DNA from 3 places in the Streptomyces sp. NPDC058307 genome. Region 2 is predicted to be linked to each of the others. Evidence: riboswitches for the same ligand, from Rfam matches in the RefSeq annotation. Region 2 holds a riboswitch; each other region holds the start of a gene.
What was found. A riboswitch is a leader RNA that binds a small molecule or an ion and turns the genes downstream of it on or off. The one in region 2 is predicted to bind S-adenosylmethionine.

Region 1 (6,627 bases), on a different contig from region 2:
CTCGAAGCGCCGGCCCGGCTCGAAGCGCCGGCCCGGCTCGAGGCGTCGGCCAAGCTCGGGGCGCCGGCCAGGCTCGGGGCGCTGGCCAGCAGATGCCGGGTGTACTCGTCCTGTGGGTCGGCCAGGACCTCACGGGTGCTGCCCGCCTCGACGACCCTGCCCTGGGACATGACCACGAGGCGCTGGGCCCGGTCGGCGGCGACCCCGAGGTCGTGGGTCACCAGCAGGATCGCGGTTCCCGACTCCTCGGTGAGGCGCTGGAGATGGTCGAGGATGACCCGCTGCACGGTGACGTCGAGCGCACTGGTGGGCTCGTCGGCGATGATCAGCTCGGGTTTCGCGGCGATGGCTACGGCGATCAGGGCGCGTTGTCGCATGCCGCCGGACAGTTCGTGCGGGTACTGCCGGGCGCGGGTGGCCGCGTCGGGCAGCCCGGCCCGGTCCAGGACGGCGATCGCCTCGGCGGCGGCCGAACGGCGGTTCGCCAGTCCGTGGATGCGCAGAACCTCGGCGACCTGCTCGCCGATCCGCTTGACCGGGTTGAGCGAGACCGTCGGATCCTGCGGGACCAGCCCGATCCGCGCTCCGCGCACGGTACGCAGCTCCGCTTCCGACAGCGTGGCAAGATCGTGCCGGCCGAAGCGGATCGTGCCCGCGTCGATGCTGCCGTTGCCCGCGAGGAGCCGGGTGACGGCGTGCGCGGTCGTGCTCTTGCCGGAGCCGGACTCGCCGACCACCGCGGTCACCTGGCCCGGCCAGACGTCGAGGTCCACGCCCCGGACGGCCTCGACCGTGCTGCCCCGGGTGCGGTACGACACGGACAGGCCGCGTATCTCCAGCAGTGGTGCGGTCACGCTCTCACCCTTCTCGCCGTCTCTGTCGTGGGTCATCGCTGCCTGGACCACTCGCCGTCGAGCGCCCGGGCGATGCGGTTGGTGGCCAGCACGGTCGCGGCGATCGCCAGCCCGGGCAGCGCGGTCAGCCACCAGGCGTTGGCGAGATAGTTGCGGCCCTCGGAGATCAACGTGCCCCACTCCGGGGCCGGTGGTGGCGCCCCGTAGCCGAGGAAGCTCAGCGCCGACACGGCCAGGATCGAGGAGCCGAAGTCCAGGGTGGCCAGGACGATCACCGGGCCCGCCGCGTTGGGCAGCACATGCCGGCCGAGGACCGAGTACCAGCGGGCCCCGCACGAGCGCGACGCCTCGACGAACACCGCCTGCCGCACCCGCAGGACCTCCGCGCGCGCCACCCGGGCGAACGAGGCGACCGAGGCGATGCCGACCGCGACCGCCACCTTCACCGTCCCGTAGCCGAGCGCGGTGACCAGGGCCAGCGACAGGAACAGCGCGGGGATGGACAGCAGCACGTCGACGAAGCGCATCAGCACGTCGTCCACCCAGCGGCCCACGAACCCGGCGACCACGCCGAGCAGGCCGCCGACCACGAACGCGACCAGCACCGCGATCAGCGTGGCCTTCAGGGACAGCTGGGCGCCGTGCACCACGCGGGAGAACACATCGCGGCCCAGCTCGTCGGTGCCGAACCAGCGGTCGGCGCTCGGGCCGCGGAAGTTCTGCGACGGCACCCCCGCCAGCGGATCCCGCGAGGTGAACAGGTCCGGCCAGAACGAGGCCAGCACCACCGACACCAGGACGGCGACCGACAGCAGCAGACCGGGGCGGCGCGACACGAACCGCAGCACCCGCCGGACATCGACGCGGCGCCCCGGTCCGGCACCGGGGTCACCGGTCCTGGTGTCGAGCGGCCGGCCGAGGGCGGCCTCGGCCGCGTCGTCGACGTCGTCGACATCGACATCGACATCGACAAGGCTCTGGCTCTGGCTCATGCGAAGCCCGCCCTTCTGCCGGAGGCCACCACGATCCGCGGGTCGAGCAGCGGATAGACCAGGTCGATGACCAGGTTCGTCATCACGAAGATCAGCGCTCCGAACGCCACCACCCCCTGGACCACCGGAATGTCCTGCGACGTGACCGCCGCCGCGGTGACCCGGCCGAGGCCGTCGCGGGAGAACACCGTCTCGACGACCACCGAACCGGCGATCAGCTGCCCCACCAGCAGGCCCACGACCGTCAGCGCCGGCAGGGAGGCGTTGCGCAGGGCGTGCCGCAGATGAACCCGCCACCGCCCGGCGCCCTTGGCCCGCGCGGTCTCCACATACGCCTGGTCCAGCGCGGTGAGCAGGCTCTTGGCGAACACCTGGGCGACCTGCGCGCCGGTCGGCACCGCCAGCGTCAGGGCAGGCAGCACCAGCCCTCGCAGTCCGTCATTGCCGAACGCCGGGAACCAGTGCAGCCGGAAGGAGAACGCCTCGACGAGCAGCAGCCCCACCCAGAACGTGGGGACGGACACCCCGAGCGGGGGCAGCGACAGCAGCAGCTGCCGCAGCCAGCGCTGAGCGGTGTAGGTGGCCAGCACCGCCAGGCCACCGCCGAGGACCACCGCGAGCAGCAGTGCCGCGCCGGTCAACTGCAGGGTCTGTGGCAGGGCGTCGGTCAGCGTCGAGGCGACCGGGCGCCCGGTGGACACCGAGTCGCCGAAGTCCCCGCGCACGGCCCGCCCCAGGTACTCGCCGTACTGCACCAGCACGGGCTTGTCGAAGCCGTACTCGTGCCGCAGGGCGGCGAGCTGATGCGGGTCGACCTGCCCCGAGTCCATCCCGGCACTGGCCATCGCGGTGACCGGGTCACCCGGCAGATAGTCCAGCACCAGGAACGAGACCGTGTACGCCGCCCACAGCACGCCGACCGCCTGCGCGAGCCGTTTGATCACATAGCGGCGCATGCGTCAGCCGATCCAGGTGTCGTGCAGCTGGAGCCGGCTGGAGGCGTCGAAGTTCAGGTCGTGCACCTTCTTCGACACCGCCAGTTGGGTCTGGAGCTCCACGACCGGCACGTAGTAGGCGTTCTGCACGATCAACTGCTGCGCCTGCCCGACCAGTTGCTTGCGCTTGGCGGTGTCGGTGGTCGCGGCCTGCGCGGCCAGGGCCGTGTCCAGGCCGCTCGTCGGCACGCGGTAGAAGTTGGCCAGCTTCGTGGAGAAGGAGCTGCGCAGGATGTCGGGGTCGGCACGGGTGACGTTTCCCCAGGCGGCGTCGTAGTCGCCCGACTGCAGCGTCGGCGCGAGCTGGGTGACCTGGAGCTGCTTGAGGGTCGCCTGGACGCCGACCGCCTTGAGTTGCTGCTGGATCAGCTCCAACGCGGGCTGGTTGGTGCCGGCGTTGGGGATCCAGTCGATGGTCAGGCCGAGCTTCTTGCCGTCCTTGGTGCGGATGCCGTCGCTGCCGGTCTTCCAACCGGCCGCGTCCAGCAGGGACTTGGCCTTGGCCGCGTCGGTCTTCAGGCCCGACGCGAGGCTGGTGTAGTCGGGCGTGGTGTGGGCGAGGACGCTGGTGGCCGCCTGGGTGCCGGTCGGGAACACGGTGTCGGCGATCTGCTGCCGGTCGACGGCGTACAGGATGGCCTGGCGCACGCGCGCGTCGTTCAGGACCGGCCGCGAGTTGTTGAGGCCGAGGCCGAACACCACGCCGGGGTTGGCCCGTCGCTGGAGGGCGACCTGGCCGCCCTTGAGCGCTGCCTCGTTGGCCTTGCCGACACTGCTGATCGCGTCCACCTGGCCGGACTGGAGACTGCCCGCCCGAACACCGGCCTCCGGTACGACCTTGAAGACCAGCTTGTCCAGGTATGCCTCGCCCTTCTTGGTCCACAGCGAGGAACCCCAGGCGTATCCGGCGCGCTTGGCGAGGGTGAGCGACTGGTTCTGCACGTACTGCTTCAGCACGAACGGCCCGGAGCCGGTCACGCCGTCACTGCACTTCTGCTGCGGGGTCTTCTTGACGCTGGCCGAGGATTCGATGCCCAGCGAGTGTGTCGAAGTGGCCTGGAGGAACTGGGCGTTGGGCTGCTTGAAGGTGACCTTGACGGTGAGCGGGTCGACTGCCGTGGTGCTCTCGACGCCGCTGAGATAGCCCTGGGCGAGGGTGCCGAGCGCGCCGAGCCGGGGCACCGCGTCGAAGTTGTCCTTGACCACCTGAGCGGTCAGCTTCGACCCGTCGCTGAAGGTGACACCCGAGCGCAGATGGAAGGTGAACTGCTTGGCGTCGGAGCTGATGTCCCAGCTCTTCGCCAGCCACGGCACGATCTTGCCGGTTTTCGGGTCCTGGTCCGTGAGGGAGTCCACGATCTGGCGCACCGAGTAGATGGTCTCGTTGCTGGCGACCTGCTGCGGGTCCACGCAGCCGGCGTCCGAGCCCACCGCGAAGGTCAGGGTGCCGCCGGACCCGGGCTGCCCGGTGCCGCTGCCGGAGTCGCCGCCACCCGAGCCGCAGGCGGTCAGTAGAACACTGGTGGTGACAAGGGCGGTCCATGCCGCCCAGCGGGCGGATCCGACATGGGGAAGTGCAGTCACGGAGGGCTTCTCCTACTCGTGTCACCCGGACGGATGCCGTACGCGGCATGGCCGTACCTGGGCGTGCGGCCCCGGCCGGTGCGACGCCGGTGCCGGGGGTGCGCTGGACAGACAGGGATCACGGGAAACGGGGCTCGAAGACAGCCGGAGATCAGGCGCAGGCGGGCGCGGCGGCAGCGGGTGCCGAACCGCGACCAGCGGTGGGAAAGCCTGTCAGGCCCGACAGAGACAGCTGGTCGAGCGCTTGAGGTCGATGTGACGCCGGCGCGAGAGCCGGGAGAACACGGTGGCGCCGATGAAGCGGACGCCGAGATCACCACCGTGCCGCATACCGGGCCTCCACTTTTCCGGCCCCGGTCACGGGGCCTCGCGCTTGCGGAGATCGTCGGTGATCCCGCCGGGCTTTCACCTGGAGCACCCCACCGCGGGGGAGGGTTGCCGGTCAGCGAGCCAGGGCTTGACGCTGACACTCAATGCCGTTCGTGATCGTACGGAGGGCTCTCGTCGTACGTCAATGCCGCAAACCGGCGTGCTGCGGGGGCAGTCGGGCCGGCAGCGGGTCCGGCTCAGGAACCGCCGCGCTCGCGCGGGATCTTCAGGCCGGCCTCGATCGCCACCGGCAGCCGGTTCTCGGCCGGGGGCAGCGGGCAGGTGGCCAGGTCCGTGTAGGCGCACGGCAGGTTCGCGGCGCGGTTGAAGTCCAGGACGACCGTTCCGTCGGCGGTGGGCGGCTCCAGGGAGAGGGACCGGTTGGCGGCGTAGGTGGTGACCCCCGAGGTCGCGTCCGTGAACAGCACCATCAGCCGGCCGGCGCCATGGCCGGGGAACGCGGTCAGCGACAGTGGGCTCCCCTCCAGCTCGAACTCGATCCTGCCCGGAGCGTCGTACACATGCTCAAGGCCCTCGACCGCGGCGCCGACGGTGGTGGGTCGTGGCGTGTCGAAGGGGATGTAACGGCCCGTCACTGCCCAGCGCGGGTCGGGGGCGTAGGCGGGCGTTCCGGTGAAGGCCGTGCGCAGCGGCGCGTCGGGGTGCCGGGGGCGCACGATGTCGTGCCCGCCGCGCTTGGCGACCTCGATGACGGCGTCTCCCCAGACGGCGTCGACACCGGTGCGCTCGGCAAGCACGCCGAAGCGGTGTTCACCGTGCACCGGCGTTCCGTCGACGAGCAGTTCCTCGCCGTCGTCGAGATCTACGACGACCCCGTCGGGGCCGGTTCGCCACGCGCCGGGCGCGTCCGGGAAGCGCTGCGGGCGGTCGTCGAGCCAGTGCAGGCCGGTGATCGCCAGGAACCCGTGCGGGTCGGCGAGCCGGGCCTCCTGGGCCCGGTACCACTCCAGCCAGGTCTCGGTGAAGGCATGGAAGTCGGTCTTGGTGGCCTCGGTGGTCATGGGTTCTCCTTCGTCACGCGCGCGTGAGTGCGGGTTCAGGGTGCCGGTGGGGCCGTCGATGGCCCGGCGGTCGGACGCGTTGGGCGCTCCTCGCGCAGCCATGTCAGCCCGCCTGCCGTTGCTCCCGCGCGGACCGGTGCGTGAGGGGCTCGCGCAGGCCGAGGTTCTCGCGCAGGGTGGTGCCGGTGTACTCGGTGCGGTAGATCCCGCGTTCCTGCAGTTCCGGGACGAGCAGGTCGACGATGTCGTCGAGGCCGTCGGGGATGAGGTACGGCGTGACGTTGAAGCCGTCGACCGCGCCGTGCCGCACGAAGTGGGCGAACTTGTCGGCCAGGCCGGACGGGGTGCCGACGTGCCCGCGCTGCGGGCCGAGCGCGATGACGGTCTCGCGCAGCGACCAGCCGTTGGCTTCCGCCTTCGCCCGCCACTCGGCCACGACCGTACGCGGTCGGCGATGCGCCGGGCCCCGAAGGAGCCGTCGTTCTCGGCGACGACCGGGTCCTCCTTCGGCAGCGGCCCGTCGGCGTCGCGGTCGGACAGGTCGATGCCCCACAGCAGTCCGGCGATGCCCAGTGCCGTGGCGGGGGTGACCTGCTGGAGCCGGATCCAGCGCTTCTTCTCCTGGGCCCCCTCCTCGGTGGCGCCGATGATGATCTCGGTGCCCGGCAGGATCCGCAGGTCGTCGTCGGGCCGCCCGACCGCCCGCAGCCGGTGCCGGATGTCCTGGGCGAAGGCAAGGGCGTCGTCGAAGTCGTTGCCGTGCGCGGAGAAGATGACGTCGGCGTTGCGGGCGGCGAAGTCGCGTCCCTCA
Region 2 (6,627 bases):
TGGTGGGTGGCCAGGTCGCCGAGAGGGGTGCGGAGGGCGTCGAAGGCGGCCTGCGGGTCGGGGGCGCGGCGGGTGTGCACGGCCACCGCCCGGCCGCCCTTCTCCTCGACCCAGGCGCCGGTCCCGTCGAGGAGCGATGGCAGCTCGGCACGGACCGCGGCCACACCGGGGTGCGGCTCGGGCGCCGTGACCTCGCCGGTCGCCGCGTCCCAGCGTTCCGCGCCGTAGTGGCCCAGGACGGTCAGGTGCTCCAGACCGGGCACGCCCGCGAAACCGCCGTAGCGGACCGCGATCTCGGCCGGGCGGCCGGTGATCACCGCGACGGAGGCCACCTTCGGCGCGAGGGCGGCGAGGACGGACACCGCCTCCGGGTGCGCCCGTGCCTGCTCCGGATCCGCCACGATCGGCGCCAGCGTCCCGTCGAAGTCGAGCCCGATCACCGCCCGCCGCGGCTCCGCGAGAAGCGCCCGCAGGCCGTCCTGACCGGCGGGCGTGGTGGGCGTAGGAAGGTTCATGCTCACCCGTTCAGTGCCTTCAGCGCGTTCAGCTGGTCCAGGAACCACTGTGCCGGCGGGAGTGCCGTCGCCGCCGCGGTGAGCCTCTTGGCGCGTTCGGCGCGTTCGTGGGCCGGCATCGTCAGGGCCTCGTGCAGAGCTGCCGCCGTCTGCTCGATGTCGTACGGGTTCACCACGATCGCGTCGTCACCCAGCTCCTCGTACGCCCCGGCCTCCCGCGACAGCACCAGCGCGCACCCCTCGTCGGAGACCACCGGCACCTCCTTCGCGACCAGGTTCATGCCGTCCCGGATGGGGTTGACCAGCGCCACGTCGGCCAGCCGGTACGCGGCGAGGGAGCGCGCGAAGTCGTCCTTCAGATTCAGCAGGACCGGCGTCCAGCCCGGCGTCCCGTACTGAGAGTTGATCTCCTCGGCCACCCGCTGCACCTCGGCCGTGTAGTCCCGGTACACCGCCAGGTCCTGCCGCGAGGGATACGCGAACGCCACGTGCACGACCCGCTCCCGCCACTCCGGCCGCGACTCCAGCAGCCGCCGGTAGGCGCGCAGCCCGCGCACGATGTTCTTCGACAGTTCGGTGCGGTCGACCCGGACGATCGTCTTGCGGCCCGCGCCGATCTCCTCGCGCAGGGCGACGATGCGCTCCTCGACGTCGGCCTCGTGGGAACGGGCGCGCAGGAAGTCCGCGTCCGCGCCCAGCCCGTGCACCCCGATCCTGGTCTCACCGAGCCCGTCCGCGAACTCCGTACAACAGGCCGTGAACGCGTCCGCCCAGCGCTGGGTGAGGAAGCCGAGCCGGTCGGCGCCCAGCATGCCCCGCAGCAGCCGGCCCGCGATGTCGTCGGGCAGCATCCGGAAGTAGTCCACCGGCGCCCACGGCGTGTGCGAGAAGTGGGCGATGCGCAGGTCGGGACGGAGTTCACGGAGCATCCCCGGCACCAGGCACAGGTGGTAGTCCTGGACCAGGACCGCCGCCCCCTCGGCCGCCTCCTGGGCGAGCGCCTCGGCGAAGGCGCGGTTGTACGTCTCGTACGACGCCCACTGGCGCCGGAACTCCGCGTCGAAGGACGGCTCCAGCGGGGTCTGGTACAGCAGGTGGTGGACGAACCACAACACCGAGTTGGCGATGCCGTTGTACGCGTCGGCGTGCACGTCGGCCGGGATGTCGAGCATGCGGACCCCCGGCTCGCCGACCCCGCGCCGGACCGCCTCGCGGTCGCCGTCGCCGAGCGCCGAGCACACCCACAGGGAGTCCGCGTCGGAGCCGATCGCAGACAGGCCCGAGACCAGCCCGCCGCCACCGCGTTTGGCATGCAGCGAGCCGTCCTCGCGCGTTTCGTACGAGACCGGGCCGCGGTTGGACGCGACCAGCACCTGAGCAGCACTGTTGGTTGACGCCATACGCCTCAACCTAGCCCGGCCCCCAAACGCTCAAACGTACGGATGCGCACTTGCGCGCGGTGACGCGACCTTCCGGCGCGCGGTGACGCGACCTTCCTCCGCGCGCTTACGCGACCTTCCGCTCCGCGTACTCCGCGATCTCCACCATCGGCGGCCGCTCCTCGGTGTCCACGGAGTACGTCCGCGGCTCGAAGCCGTCCCGGCCCCGCTCGAACTGGGTCAGGGCGGGCCGGATCATATGGCCGCGGGCCAGCCTCAGCTGGGCGGTGCGGTAGATCGCGGCGGACATCCGGCCCAGGGCCTGGCCGTCCTGGTGGCGGTGCTTGCGCACACCGACGTCGACCTGGGCGAGGGCGTCGAGGCCGACCAGGTGCAGGGCGTCGACCAGCATGCCCAGCTCGATGCCGTAGCCGACCGGGAACGGCAGCTGCTCCAGCAGCGAGCGCCGGGCCGCGTACTCGCCGCCCAGCGGCTGCACGAAACCGGCCAGCTGCGGCCAGTGCATGTTCAGCAGCGGGCGCGCCATCAGCTCGGTGACCCGGCCGCCCTGTCCGGCGGCGCCGCCCAGGGGACGGTCGTACATGCCCTTGACCAGGTCGACCCCGGGGTCGGTGAGCAGCGGGCCGACGATGCCGGAGACGAACTCCGAGGAGAACTCCTTCAGGTCGGCGTCGATGAAGCAGACGATGTCCCCGCTGGTGACCAGCAGGGAGCGCCACAGGACCTCGCCCTTGCCGGGCACGGCGGGTATGCGCGGGAGGATGTCGTCGCGGTGGACGACCCGCGCCCCGGCCGCGGCGGCGACCTCGGACGTGCGGTCGGTCGATCCCGAGTCGACGACGACGATCTCGTCGACGAGCGGGACCTGTTGCATGAGGTCATGACGGATCACGGCGACGATGTCACCGACCGTCTCCTCCTCGTTGAGCGCGGGCAGGACGACACTGACGGTCTGCCCCGAGCTCCGCTTCGCGGCCATGATCCGGTGGAGCGGGCGATCAGTCGCGGACCAGGACCTGGTGGCCAGCCAGCGCTCGACTTCGTTCAGCACAGTGCGCGGCTCCTTAGCGTGTGATCCATCTCGCGGTTCGGACGTCTCTCTCAACTGTCCTGGTCGTCGGTTACAGTCTTGAACAACGCGGATGACCATCGCATGTCCGAGGTGGCCGCCGTTAACAACTTCATACCGCTCATCCAGAGGGGCAGAGGGATACGGCCCGATGAAGCCCCGGCAACCCTCCAGTCGGTTCTCGTAGCGATCGCTGACGATCGTCTCCGCGAGGCTCCCGGCTCGGGAAGGTGCCAAATCCGTCTCACGGCGAAGTGCGTCGTGAGGAAGATGAGGAGAAAGGGCCTCGCCTCCATGGCTGCGCAGACTGTTGCAAGCACCACGAACTCCGTCGACCTGGGTCCCGCCGCGGCGCTGAGCTGCCGCGAATGCGGCCACCGCGTCCCGCTCGGCCCGGTCTTCGCCTGCGAGGAGTGTTTCGGCCCGCTTGAGATCGCGTACGACTTCTCGGCCTACGAAACCGAGGAACTCCGCAAGCGCATCGAGGCGGGACCTTCGAACATCTGGCGCTACGCCCCGCTGCTGCCCGTCCCCGCGGACGTGGCGGACAAGCCCAACATCAACCCCGGCTGGACCAAGCTCGTCAAGGCCGACAACCTCGCCCGCGAGCTCGGCGTCACCGGCGGCCTGTACATCAAGGACGACTCCGGCAACCCGACGCACTCCTTCAAGGACCGCGTCGTCGCGCAGGCCATCGAGGCAGCCCGCGCCTTCGGCTTCACCACCCTCTCCTGCTCCTCCACCGGCAACCTCGCCGGCGCCGTGGGTGCCGCCGCGGCCCGGGCCGGCTTCCGCTCCTGCGTGTTCATCCCGCACGACCTGGAGCAGGGCAAGATCGTCATGGCCGCGATCTACGGCGGCGAGCTCGTCGGCATCGAGGGCAACTACGACGACGTGAACCGCTTCTGCTCCGAGCTGATCGGCGACCCGGCCGGCGAGGGCTGGGGCTTCGTCAACGTCAACCTGCGGCCGTACTACGCGGAGGGGTCCAAGACCCTGGCGTACGAGATCTGCGAGCAGCTGGGCTGGAAGCTCCCCGACCAGCTGGTCGTGCCGATCGCCTCCGGCTCGCAGCTCACGAAGATCGACAAGGGTCTGCAGGAGCTGATCAAGCTCGGGCTCGTCGAGGACAGGCCGTACAAGATCTTCGGCGCGCAGGCCGAGGGGTGCTCGCCGGTGTCGGTGGCGTACAAGGCCGGGCACGACGTGGTCCGCCCCCAGAAGCCGGACACCATCGCCAAGTCGCTGGCCATCGGGAACCCCGCGGACGGCCCGTACGTGCTGGACATCGCGCGTCGTACCGGCGGTGCGGTGGAGGACGTGAACGACGAGCAGATCGTCGACGCGATCAAGCTGCTGGCGCGGACCGAGGGGATCTTCGCGGAGACCGCCGGTGGCGTGACGGTGGGTGTGACCCGCAAGCTGATCGAGAACGGCGTCCTCGACCCGACGAAGACCACGGTGGTGCTGAACACCGGCGACGGTCTCAAGACCCTGGACGCGGTGGCCGGTACCGGGCTCACCGCCACGATCCGTCCGAATCTGGACTCTTTCCGAGAGGCTGGCCTCGCATGAGCGTCAACGTCCGCATCCCCACCATCCTGCGCACCTACACCGGCGGCCAGGCCGAGGTGCAGGCCGAGGGTGGGACCCTCGCCGAGGTCATCGCCGATCTGGAGAAGAACCACACCGGTATCGCGGCGCGTGTTCTCGACGACCAGGGCAAGCTGCGGCGGTTCGTGAATGTGTACGTGAACGACGACGATGTGCGGTTCGAGCAGGGGCTGGAGACGGCGACGCCCGACGGGGCCGGAGTCTCCATCATCCCGGCGGTCGCCGGCGGGTGACCGTATGACTGGTCATTACCTTCGGTAACAGAAATTACCGAGAGTTCATCCGATTGCCCTCTCCGCCAGAGAAGCGGAGGGGGCAATTCTCTATGGTTGAGCACGGTACAGTTGGGGAAGCTGCTGCTTCCTTCATGCCGGGCGCATATGAGTTCTGACTTCGGATGCGACGAGAAGTAGCCAAAGTGTGTGGGTTCTTTGCCACTTATGCTCCTTTTGTGGGGCCCGACTTGCCCCGGATTCGGGCGAATTCTTACTACATTCCGGACCCCTTCCGTCCAGAATTCTCGTCCGATTGACCTGTTGCAGACGGCAGTTGGACAGATACATTCAGCCGCGGTCGACGCGTTCCGGCGCACGCCCCCAACCATGTGGGGGGTGAGGTCTGACCCGGATCCATGAAGTGTGGATCCGTGCAAGGGCCAGTAATAGGGGAGTTAGGCATGGCTCAGGGCACCGTCAAGTGGTTCAACGCGGAGAAGGGGTACGGCTTCATCGCGGTCGACGGTGGTGCGGATGTATTCGTCCACTACAGCGCGATTCAGATGGACGGCTACCGCACCCTTGAAGAGGGCCAGCGGGTCGAGTTCGAGATCTCGCAAGGTCAGAAGGGGCCGCAGGCGGACATGGTCCGTCTCGCGACTGGCTGAAGCACGCGCCGGGTAACAACAGCGTCGTTCTTCGTTCTTCTTCGGAGGGCTCGTACCCCATGGGGAGTCATGGGTACGGGCCCTTCGGCATGTGTGCGGTTGGCGGGTGCGGGTGCGGGTTCGGTGGGGGCGGGCGTTTTGCGCAGTTCCCCGCGCCCCTGGATGCCTGCGGCGGCACGCTGGGCCCCGGTGGGTCGTCCGGGGGTGTCAACGGGAGCGACTCCGGGCGTCGTTGCTTCGCTGCGGGGCCTGTGGGGGTGCGGTCGGGGTGGGGCTCGTGGGGTGGGAAGAGGCCCGGCGGCAGGGCCGGGAGGGGGCCCGAAACGCGAGAGGCGCTTGCACTCGACCATGCCGAGTGCTAATCATTGGCGTTAGCACTCTGAAGGTGAGAGTGACAAAGATGGACCGGGTCGGTGAGGCCCGCAGGCCTTGTGGGGCAAGGATCCACAGGCCGGCGAGCCGTCCGTCGCGGGCGCGGGCGCGGTCCGAAGGAATCACCCCCAGTCCTGGAGGGACCACTTCACATGGCCAAGATCATCGCGTTCGACGAGGAGGCGCGGCGCGGCCTCGAGCGCGGCATGAACCAGCTCGCGGACGCCGTCAAGGTGACGCTCGGCCCCAAGGGCCGCAACGTCGTCCTCGAGAAGAAGTGGGGCGCCCCCACGATCACCAACGATGGTGTCTCCATCGCCAAGGAGATCGAGCTCGAGGACCCGTACGAGAAGATCGGCGCCGAGCTGGTCAAGGAAGTCGCCAAGAAGACGGACGACGTCGCCGGTGACGGTACGACCACCGCGACCGTGCTCGCCCAGGCCCTGGTCAAGGAAGGCCTGCGCAACGTAGCCGCCGGCGCCAACCCCATGGCCCTCAAGCGCGGTATCGAGAAGGCCGTCGAGGCCGTCTCCGCCGCCCTGCTCGAGCAGGCCAAGGATGTCGAGACCAAGGAGCAGATCGCCTCCACGGCCTCCATCTCCGCCGCCGACACCCAGATCGGCGAGCTCATCGCCGAGGCGATGGACAAGGTCGGCAAGGAAGGCGTCATCACCGTCGAGGAGTCCCAGACCTTCGGTCTGGAGCTGGAGCTCACCGAGGGTATGCGCTTCGACAAGGGCTACATCTCGGCGTACTTCGCCACCGACATGGAGC
Region 3 (6,627 bases), on a different contig from region 2:
GTTCTGGCTGGTCGTGGGCCACGCGGAGGCACGTGCCGCCCTCGCCGACCCGCGGCTGTCCAACGACATCCGGCACTCGGCCGCCTGGCAGGACGACGGAGGCAACTCCATCGGCCTGAACATGGTGCAGACGGACCCGCCGCAGCACACCCGGCTGCGCGGGCTGGTCGCGAAGGACTTCACGACACGGCGGATCGAGGCGCTGCGACCGCGCGTCCAGCAGATCGCGGACGAACTGGTCGATGCCATGCTGCCGTTGGGGCGGGTGGATCTGGTCGAGGCGTTCGCGCTGCCGTTGCCCCTGGCCGTGATCTGCGAACTACTCGGGGTGCCGGCCGGCGACCGCAAGGCGTTCCACGACTGGTACCTGCAGAGCACCGACTTCACCCGTCCCGACGCCGCCGGTGCCGCCGCGCAGGCGATGACCGGCTATCTGGCCGACCTCGTCGCCGCCAAGCGGCTGGAACCCGGCGCGGATCTGCTGAGCGCGCTGGCCGGCGGTATGCAGGACGAGGAGGACCGGCTCTCCGCCGAGGAGATGCTGGGTATGGCCTTCCTCCTGCTGGTGGCCGGCTACGAGACGGCGGCCAACCTGCTCTCCAGCGGCACTCTCGCCCTGCTGCGTCACCCCGATCAGCTCGCGGCCCTGCGCGGCGACTGGTCGCTGCTGGAGAACGCGGTGGAGGAGATGCTCCGCTACGAAGGACCGGTGGAGACCACGGCGTTCCGCTACGCCAAGGAGCCGGTGGAGATCGGCGGAACGGCCGTCGACCGCGGCGAGTCGGTGGCCGTGGTGCTGGCCGCGGCCTCGCGCGACTCCCGGCGGTTCGCCGAACCCGACCGCTTCGACATCCGCCGGGACGCCCGCGGCCACATGGCCTTCGGCTACGGCATCCACCACTGCCTGGGCGCACCACTGGCCCGCATGCAGGGCGCGGTCGCTTTCCGCACGCTGCTGGAGCGCTGCCCCGGCCTCGCCCTGGACGCCCGGCCGGACGACCTCACCTGGCGCCCCAGCCTGATGCTGCGCGGGCTGCACCACCTGCCGGTCACTTTCGGCTGACAGCACCGCCGTCCGTTGTGCGGACGGCCCCCTTCGATCGCCATCGGGGCTGGATAGGGTGGGGCGCACACCTTCTACGACACCCAGGAGCGGCCCCATGAGCGCTGTGACCCCCGCTGGAGGCGACACCGCGGCGGGCCGTTCCTGGCCCGAGGTACTGAACGCCCTGCTGTACGGCCGTGACCAGAGCGCCGACGCGACGGCGTGGGCGATGGACCGGATCATGCAGGGCGAGGCGACCGACGCGCAGATCGCCGGTTTCGTGGTCGCCCTCAGGGCCAAGGGCGAGACGGTCGAGGAGATCAACGGGCTCGTCCGGACGATGTACGCGCACGCCAACGTGATCGAGGTCCCCGGCCGGACGGTGGACATCGTCGGCACCGGCGGCGACGGCGCCAAGACGGTCAACATCTCCACCATGTCGGCGATCGTCGTGGCCGGTACCGGTGCCACGGTCGTCAAGCACGGCAACCGGGCCGCCTCCTCCGCGTCCGGCGCCTCGGACGTCCTGGGGAAGCTCGGCGTCAACCTGGAGCTGACCCCGCAGCGGGTGGCCGAGGTGGCCGGGGAGGCCGGGATCACGTTCTGCTTCGCGATCAAGTTCCATCCGGCGCTGCGTCACGTGGGCGCCGCACGCGGTCAGTTGGGCATCCGCACGGTGTTCAACGTCCTCGGCCCGCTGACCAACCCCGCGCGGGTGCGGTCCCAGGCGGTCGGGGTCGCGGACCCGCGCATGGCGCCGGTCGTCGCGGGCGTCTTCGCCGAGCGCGGCAACTCCTCGCTGGTCTTCCGCGGTGACGACGGCCTCGACGAGCTGACGACCACGTCGACCTCCCGTGTCTGGGTCGTGCGCGACGGCAAGGTCACCGAGGAGAGCTTCGACCCCCGGGACGTCGGCCTCGACCTGGTGCCGGTGGAGGCCCTGCGGGGCGGTGACCCGGCGTACAACGCGGAGGTCGCGCGCCGTCTGCTGGACGGCGAGAAGGGCCCGGTCCGGGACGCCGTACTCCTGAACTCGGCGGCCGCGCTGGTGGCCCTGGACCCCGGTCCGGGGACGCTGGCCGAGCAGCTGAGGGCCGGGATGGACAAGGCCGCCGAGTCGATCGACTCCGGGTCGGCGAAGCGGACGCTGGAGCGCTGGGTGGCCGCGAGCAACGCATAGCGTCCACCAGGGTGTCGTCCCGCGATCCGGACACGGGTTGCGGGACGACGATCACCTCACGTACGTTCTTTGACCAGGTCATGAGTGACAGTCATGAGGCCCCGGCCGACTGTCCGGCAACCCTCCGTCCGTGGCGGGGTGCCCCGGGTGAAGACCAGGCCGTAGGCAGCGAGGTCTACGGCAAGCGCGGATCCCTCACGAACCCAGGGATCCTGGTCATTCGAGGGAGTCTCCTGTGAGCAAGCGAATGCGATAGGGCCGCCGAGCCCCGCCTCCGCGCACCCATCTCACCTTTCTTTTCTTTTCACGGGAGTTCCCCATGTCCGTCTCCACCGCTGCCGCCGTCCAGACCATTTGTCCCCCTCTGCCCTTTCTGGGCCGGGATGTCACCGTCCCGCTCGTCACCGGCGGCGAAGTCACCTACGCGGCGCTCGACTACGCCGCCAGCGCACCGGCCCTCCAGCGGGTCTGGGACGACGTGGCGGCGTACGCGCCCTACTACGGCAGCGTGCACCGCGGGGCCGGCTACCTCTCCCAGCTGTCGACCGACCTGTTCGAGAACGCCCGCAGGACCGTCACCGAGTTCCTCGACTGCCGCGACGACGACCAGCTGATCTTCACCCGCTCGACCACCGACTCGCTCAACCTCCTCGCCGCCGCCCTCCCCGCCGACTGCCAGGTCTTCGTCTTCGAGACCGAGCACCACGCGAGCCTGCTGCCCTGGAAGGACGCCCGGGTCAGCTACCTCGACGCCCCGCGCACCCCGCGCCAGGCCGTCCGGACCCTGGAGAAGGCCCTCGCCGACCGCGACCCCCAGGGTCCGGCCCTGGTGTGCGTCACCGGCGCCTCCAACGTCACCGGGGAGCTGTGGCCCGTACGGGAACTGGCCGCGGCCGCGCACGCCCACGGCGCCCGGATCGTGCTCGACGCGGCCCAGCTCGCCCCGCACCACCCGCTGAGCGTCCGTGACCTCGACGTCGACTGGGTCGCCTTCTCCGGCCACAAGCTCTACGCCCCCTTCGGTTCCGGCGTCCTGGCCGGCCGCGCCGACTGGCTCCGGGCCGCCGATCCCTACCTCGCGGGCGGCGGAGCCAGCCGCAAGGTCACCCGGCGCGAGGACGGGGGAGTGGACGTGGAGTGGCACGACAGCGCCGCGCGCCACGAGGCCGGCTCCCCGAACGTCATCGGTGCCTACTCCATCGCGTCGGCCTGCAAGGCGCTGACCGAGGCCGGCTTCGACACCCTGGTCGCCCGCGAGCAGTATCTGATCAAGAAGGTGAAGGGCGGCCTCGCCGAGGTCCCCGCGGTCCGCGTCCTGTCCCTCTTCGGCGACGACGCCCCCCGCGTCGGCGTGATCTCCTTCGTCGTCGAGGGCTGGAACAGCTCCCACTTCGCCGCCGCCCTGTCCGCCGAGTACGGCATCGGCGTCCGCGACGGCCTCTTCTGCGCCCACCCCCTCGTGCGCACCCTCCTCGGCAGCGACCCGCAGTCCCAGGGCGAGTGCGGCGCCCCCGAGGCCGCGCCCGGCGAGAAGTCCCTCAACGCGATCCGGGTGAGCTTCGGCGCGGGCACCCCTGACGAGCACGTGGAGCGGTTCGTGCAGGCCGTGAAGGAACTGGTCGCGGACGGTGCGAAGTGGACGTACCGCACCGAGGACGGCCGCTGCGTCCCGGCCGTCTGACGTACCGGAGTCCACCGCGCGTATACGCTCCCCCCAGCAACCGTACGGAAAGCAGGGGGAGCACGGGGTGCAGGATCTGCGCGAGACCGACCCGTCGGCCATCGGGCCCTACGAGGTCCTGGGCAGACTCGGGTCCGGCGGCATGGGCGAGGTGTATCTCGCCCAGGCGCGGGGCGGACTGCGGCTGGCCGTGAAGGTCGTACGGGCCGAACACGCCGAGGACCGCACCTTCCGCGCCCGGTTCCGGCACGAGGTGCGGGCCGCGCAGACCGTCGGCGGGGCGGGTACGTACACCGCGCGGGTCGTGGACGCGGACACCGAGGCGGCGCGGCCGTGGATGGCGACCGAGTTCGTGGCGGGGCCCAACCTGCGGGACGCGGTGCTCGACCGGGGACCGCTGCCCGCGGACGCGGTACGGCTGCTGGCCGCCGCGCTCGCCGAGGCGCTCGCCGCGATCCACGCCAAGGGCCTGGTGCACCGGGACCTCAAGCCCTCCAACATCCTGCTCGCGCCGAACGGCCCCCGCGTCATCGACTTCGGGATCGTCCGGGCCCTGGAGGGCACCGCCCTGACCCGGACCGGCGTGGTCGTCGGGTCGGTCGGCTATCTCTCGCCCGAGCAGATCCGCAACGGCGCCCAGGTGGTGCCGGCCAGTGACGTCTTCTCCCTCGGCGCGGTCCTCGCCTACGCGTCCGGCGGCAGGGAACCCTTCGGCGAGGGGCAGGATTCGGTCGTTCTGCTGCGGATCCTGACCGGTGACGTCGACCTGTCCGCCGTACCGGAGGGGCAGCTGCCGCTGGTGGAGTCGTGTCTGCGGGACGACCCCGGCGCCCGGCCGGCCCCCGCGGAACTGGTCGCGGCCGCGGGGCACACCACGGTCTCGCTGCGCGAGAGCCTGCGGCCGGGGTGGTACGCCCCCGGTGCCGTGAAGGAGCCCGAGGCCACCGTGCAGAGCGGTGCGCGCTGGGTTCCCGGGCACGACTCGGGCGAGCGGGAGAGCCGCGTCGAGTACGTGATGCCCCCGACCGCCACGGACATCCCCGAGGTCACCGACGTGACACCGGCCCCTGCCCCGCCGTCGCGGCGCCGGCTGCTGCGGGCCGTGGCGGGAGGTGCCGGGGTCGCGGCGGCCGGCGGACTGGGCGGGTGGCTGTGGCTGCGGGACGCGCAGGACGGATCCGCGAAGGCCGGAGCGGGCTCCCCGACCGGCACGCCCGCGACAGGCTGGCAGTACAAGGTCCAGGGCCTCGGCGGACGGCGCGGCCCCTGTGCGGCCGTCTCGCCCGCCGGCACGCGGGTGTACGTCGGCGGCACGGACCGCGCGCTGCACGCGCTGGACCTGGACGGGCGGACCGTATGGCGGACCTCGCTCGGTGCCGAGCCCATGTCACCGCTCGCCACCGCCGACGGCGTGTACTGCCTGCTGGAGGACGGCCAGGAGGGCGCCTCCAAGCTGTGCGCGCTCGGCCGGGGCGGCAAGGTCCGCTGGACCAGGTCGTTCGCCGGGAACGGTCAGTTCCCGGTCGCCGCCGGCCGGCTGGTCCTGGTGTCCTACGGCGACGGTTCGGACGCGGGCGGGGTGCGGGCCTACGCCCCCGACGGCAGCGTGCGCTGGTCCACGCCGCCCGGACCGGCGCCCACCAGCGAGCCCCTGGTGGCCGACGGCGTGGTGTACGTCGGCACCTTCGGGGACCAGGTCCAGGCCCTGGACGCGAACAGCGGCAAGCGGCTCTGGGCGACGAAGGCGGGCCTCGACACCAGCCGTCCCGCGCTGGTCGGAGACACTCTGATGGTCGGATCGGGCGGCGAGGAGATGCTGCACGGCCTGAGCCGCACCGGCAAGCCGCTGTGGGACCGCACCAACGACAAGGTGTACGGCAGCCGCTACTTCGCCTGTGTGCCCTTCGGCGGCGTGGGCGTCACCGCGTCCGACTACGAACTGGTCGCCCTGGATCCCGCCGACGGATCGACGGCGTGGTCCTTCCAGTTCACCGACGACGGACGCCAGTACAGCGACCCCACGGTCCAGGGCGACACCGTCTTCGTACGCCACGGCTCGACGCTCTACGGCGTCAACCGCAAGGGAAAGCAGACCTGGAGCCGGCGCGTCGAGGGCGGCACGTCCGTCGGGACCCAGAGCCCGGTCGTCCGGGACGGCCGCGTGTACACCGCGACCGCCGACGGCATCACGGTGCTCGCGCTCGGCTCCTAGCTGTCGAGGAAGCTCAGCCGTCGAGGCCGATCGCGAACGCGGCCTCCAGGTCGTGCTGGGAGTAGGTGCGGAAGGCCACGTGGGTGTCCGTCGCCTCGACACCGGGGATCTTGCTGATGCTGCCGGGGATGACCTCGGCGAGGTCCTCGTGCCGCTTGACCCGGACCATGGCGATCAGGTCGTACGTGCCCGTGACCGAGAAGACCTCGCTCACGGACTCCAGCGCGGCGATCCGCTCCGCGATCTCGGGGATCCGGTCCACGCTGGTCTTGATGAGGACGATCGCGGTGATCACGGCTGGTTCTCTCCCTCGGGGGCCGGTGGCAGGGCTCTCACCCTACTCGCGGTCCAGCCGGCCCGGTTTTGCCGCCGGGGGCCCTGGGGCCGTCCCCCGGGAGGACACAGCAGTGGTACGGCCGAAGCGCACCCACGCGAAGACCAGGCCCAGGCCGAAGCCGACCAGGTGCGCCAGATAGGCCACCCCGGGGCCGTCGGAGGCCCGGCCCGCC

Region 1: it holds a riboswitch for S-adenosylmethionine, as region 2 does, so the genes downstream of both, ACFVYN_RS36900 (putative leader peptide) here and thrC (threonine synthase) in region 2, are expected to answer to the same signal.
Region 3: it holds a riboswitch for S-adenosylmethionine, as region 2 does, so the genes downstream of both, ACFVYN_RS08345 (aminotransferase class V-fold PLP-dependent enzyme) here and thrC (threonine synthase) in region 2, are expected to answer to the same signal.

What each region holds. Positions count from the first base shown of each region.
Region 1 covers NZ_JBHVYZ010000082.1:22,436-29,062, reverse strand. Annotated here, with positions in the region: gene ACFVYN_RS36920 (dipeptide ABC transporter ATP-binding protein) at 1-890, opposite strand, end outside; gene ACFVYN_RS36915 (ABC transporter permease) at 887-1,846, opposite strand; gene ACFVYN_RS36910 (ABC transporter permease) at 1,843-2,802, opposite strand; gene ACFVYN_RS36905 (ABC transporter substrate-binding protein) at 2,806-4,425, opposite strand; gene ACFVYN_RS36900 (putative leader peptide) at 4,639-4,755, opposite strand; SAM riboswitch class IV at 4,790-4,903, opposite strand; gene ACFVYN_RS36895 (DUF1684 domain-containing protein) at 4,992-5,816, opposite strand; partial or broken gene ACFVYN_RS36890 (NtaA/DmoA family FMN-dependent monooxygenase) at 5,920-6,627, opposite strand, start outside.
Region 2 covers NZ_JBHVYZ010000066.1:12,665-19,291, forward strand. Annotated here, with positions in the region: gene otsB (trehalose-phosphatase) at 1-515, opposite strand, end outside; gene ACFVYN_RS33785 (trehalose-6-phosphate synthase) at 518-1,915, opposite strand; gene ACFVYN_RS33790 (glucosyl-3-phosphoglycerate synthase) at 2,022-2,966, opposite strand; SAM riboswitch class I at 3,103-3,261, shown strand; gene thrC (threonine synthase) at 3,279-4,559, shown strand; gene ACFVYN_RS33800 (MoaD/ThiS family protein) at 4,556-4,831, shown strand; gene ACFVYN_RS33805 (cold-shock protein) at 5,275-5,481, shown strand; gene groL (chaperonin GroEL) at 6,006-6,627, shown strand, end outside.
Region 3 covers NZ_JBHVYZ010000007.1:180,593-187,219, reverse strand. Annotated here, with positions in the region: gene ACFVYN_RS08355 (cytochrome P450) at 1-1,063, shown strand, start outside; gene trpD (anthranilate phosphoribosyltransferase) at 1,161-2,225, shown strand; SAM riboswitch class IV at 2,302-2,418, shown strand; gene ACFVYN_RS08345 (aminotransferase class V-fold PLP-dependent enzyme) at 2,545-3,906, shown strand; gene ACFVYN_RS08340 (PQQ-binding-like beta-propeller repeat protein) at 3,974-6,118, shown strand; gene ACFVYN_RS08335 (Lrp/AsnC family transcriptional regulator) at 6,132-6,413, opposite strand; gene ACFVYN_RS08330 (rhomboid family intramembrane serine protease) at 6,456-6,627, opposite strand, start outside.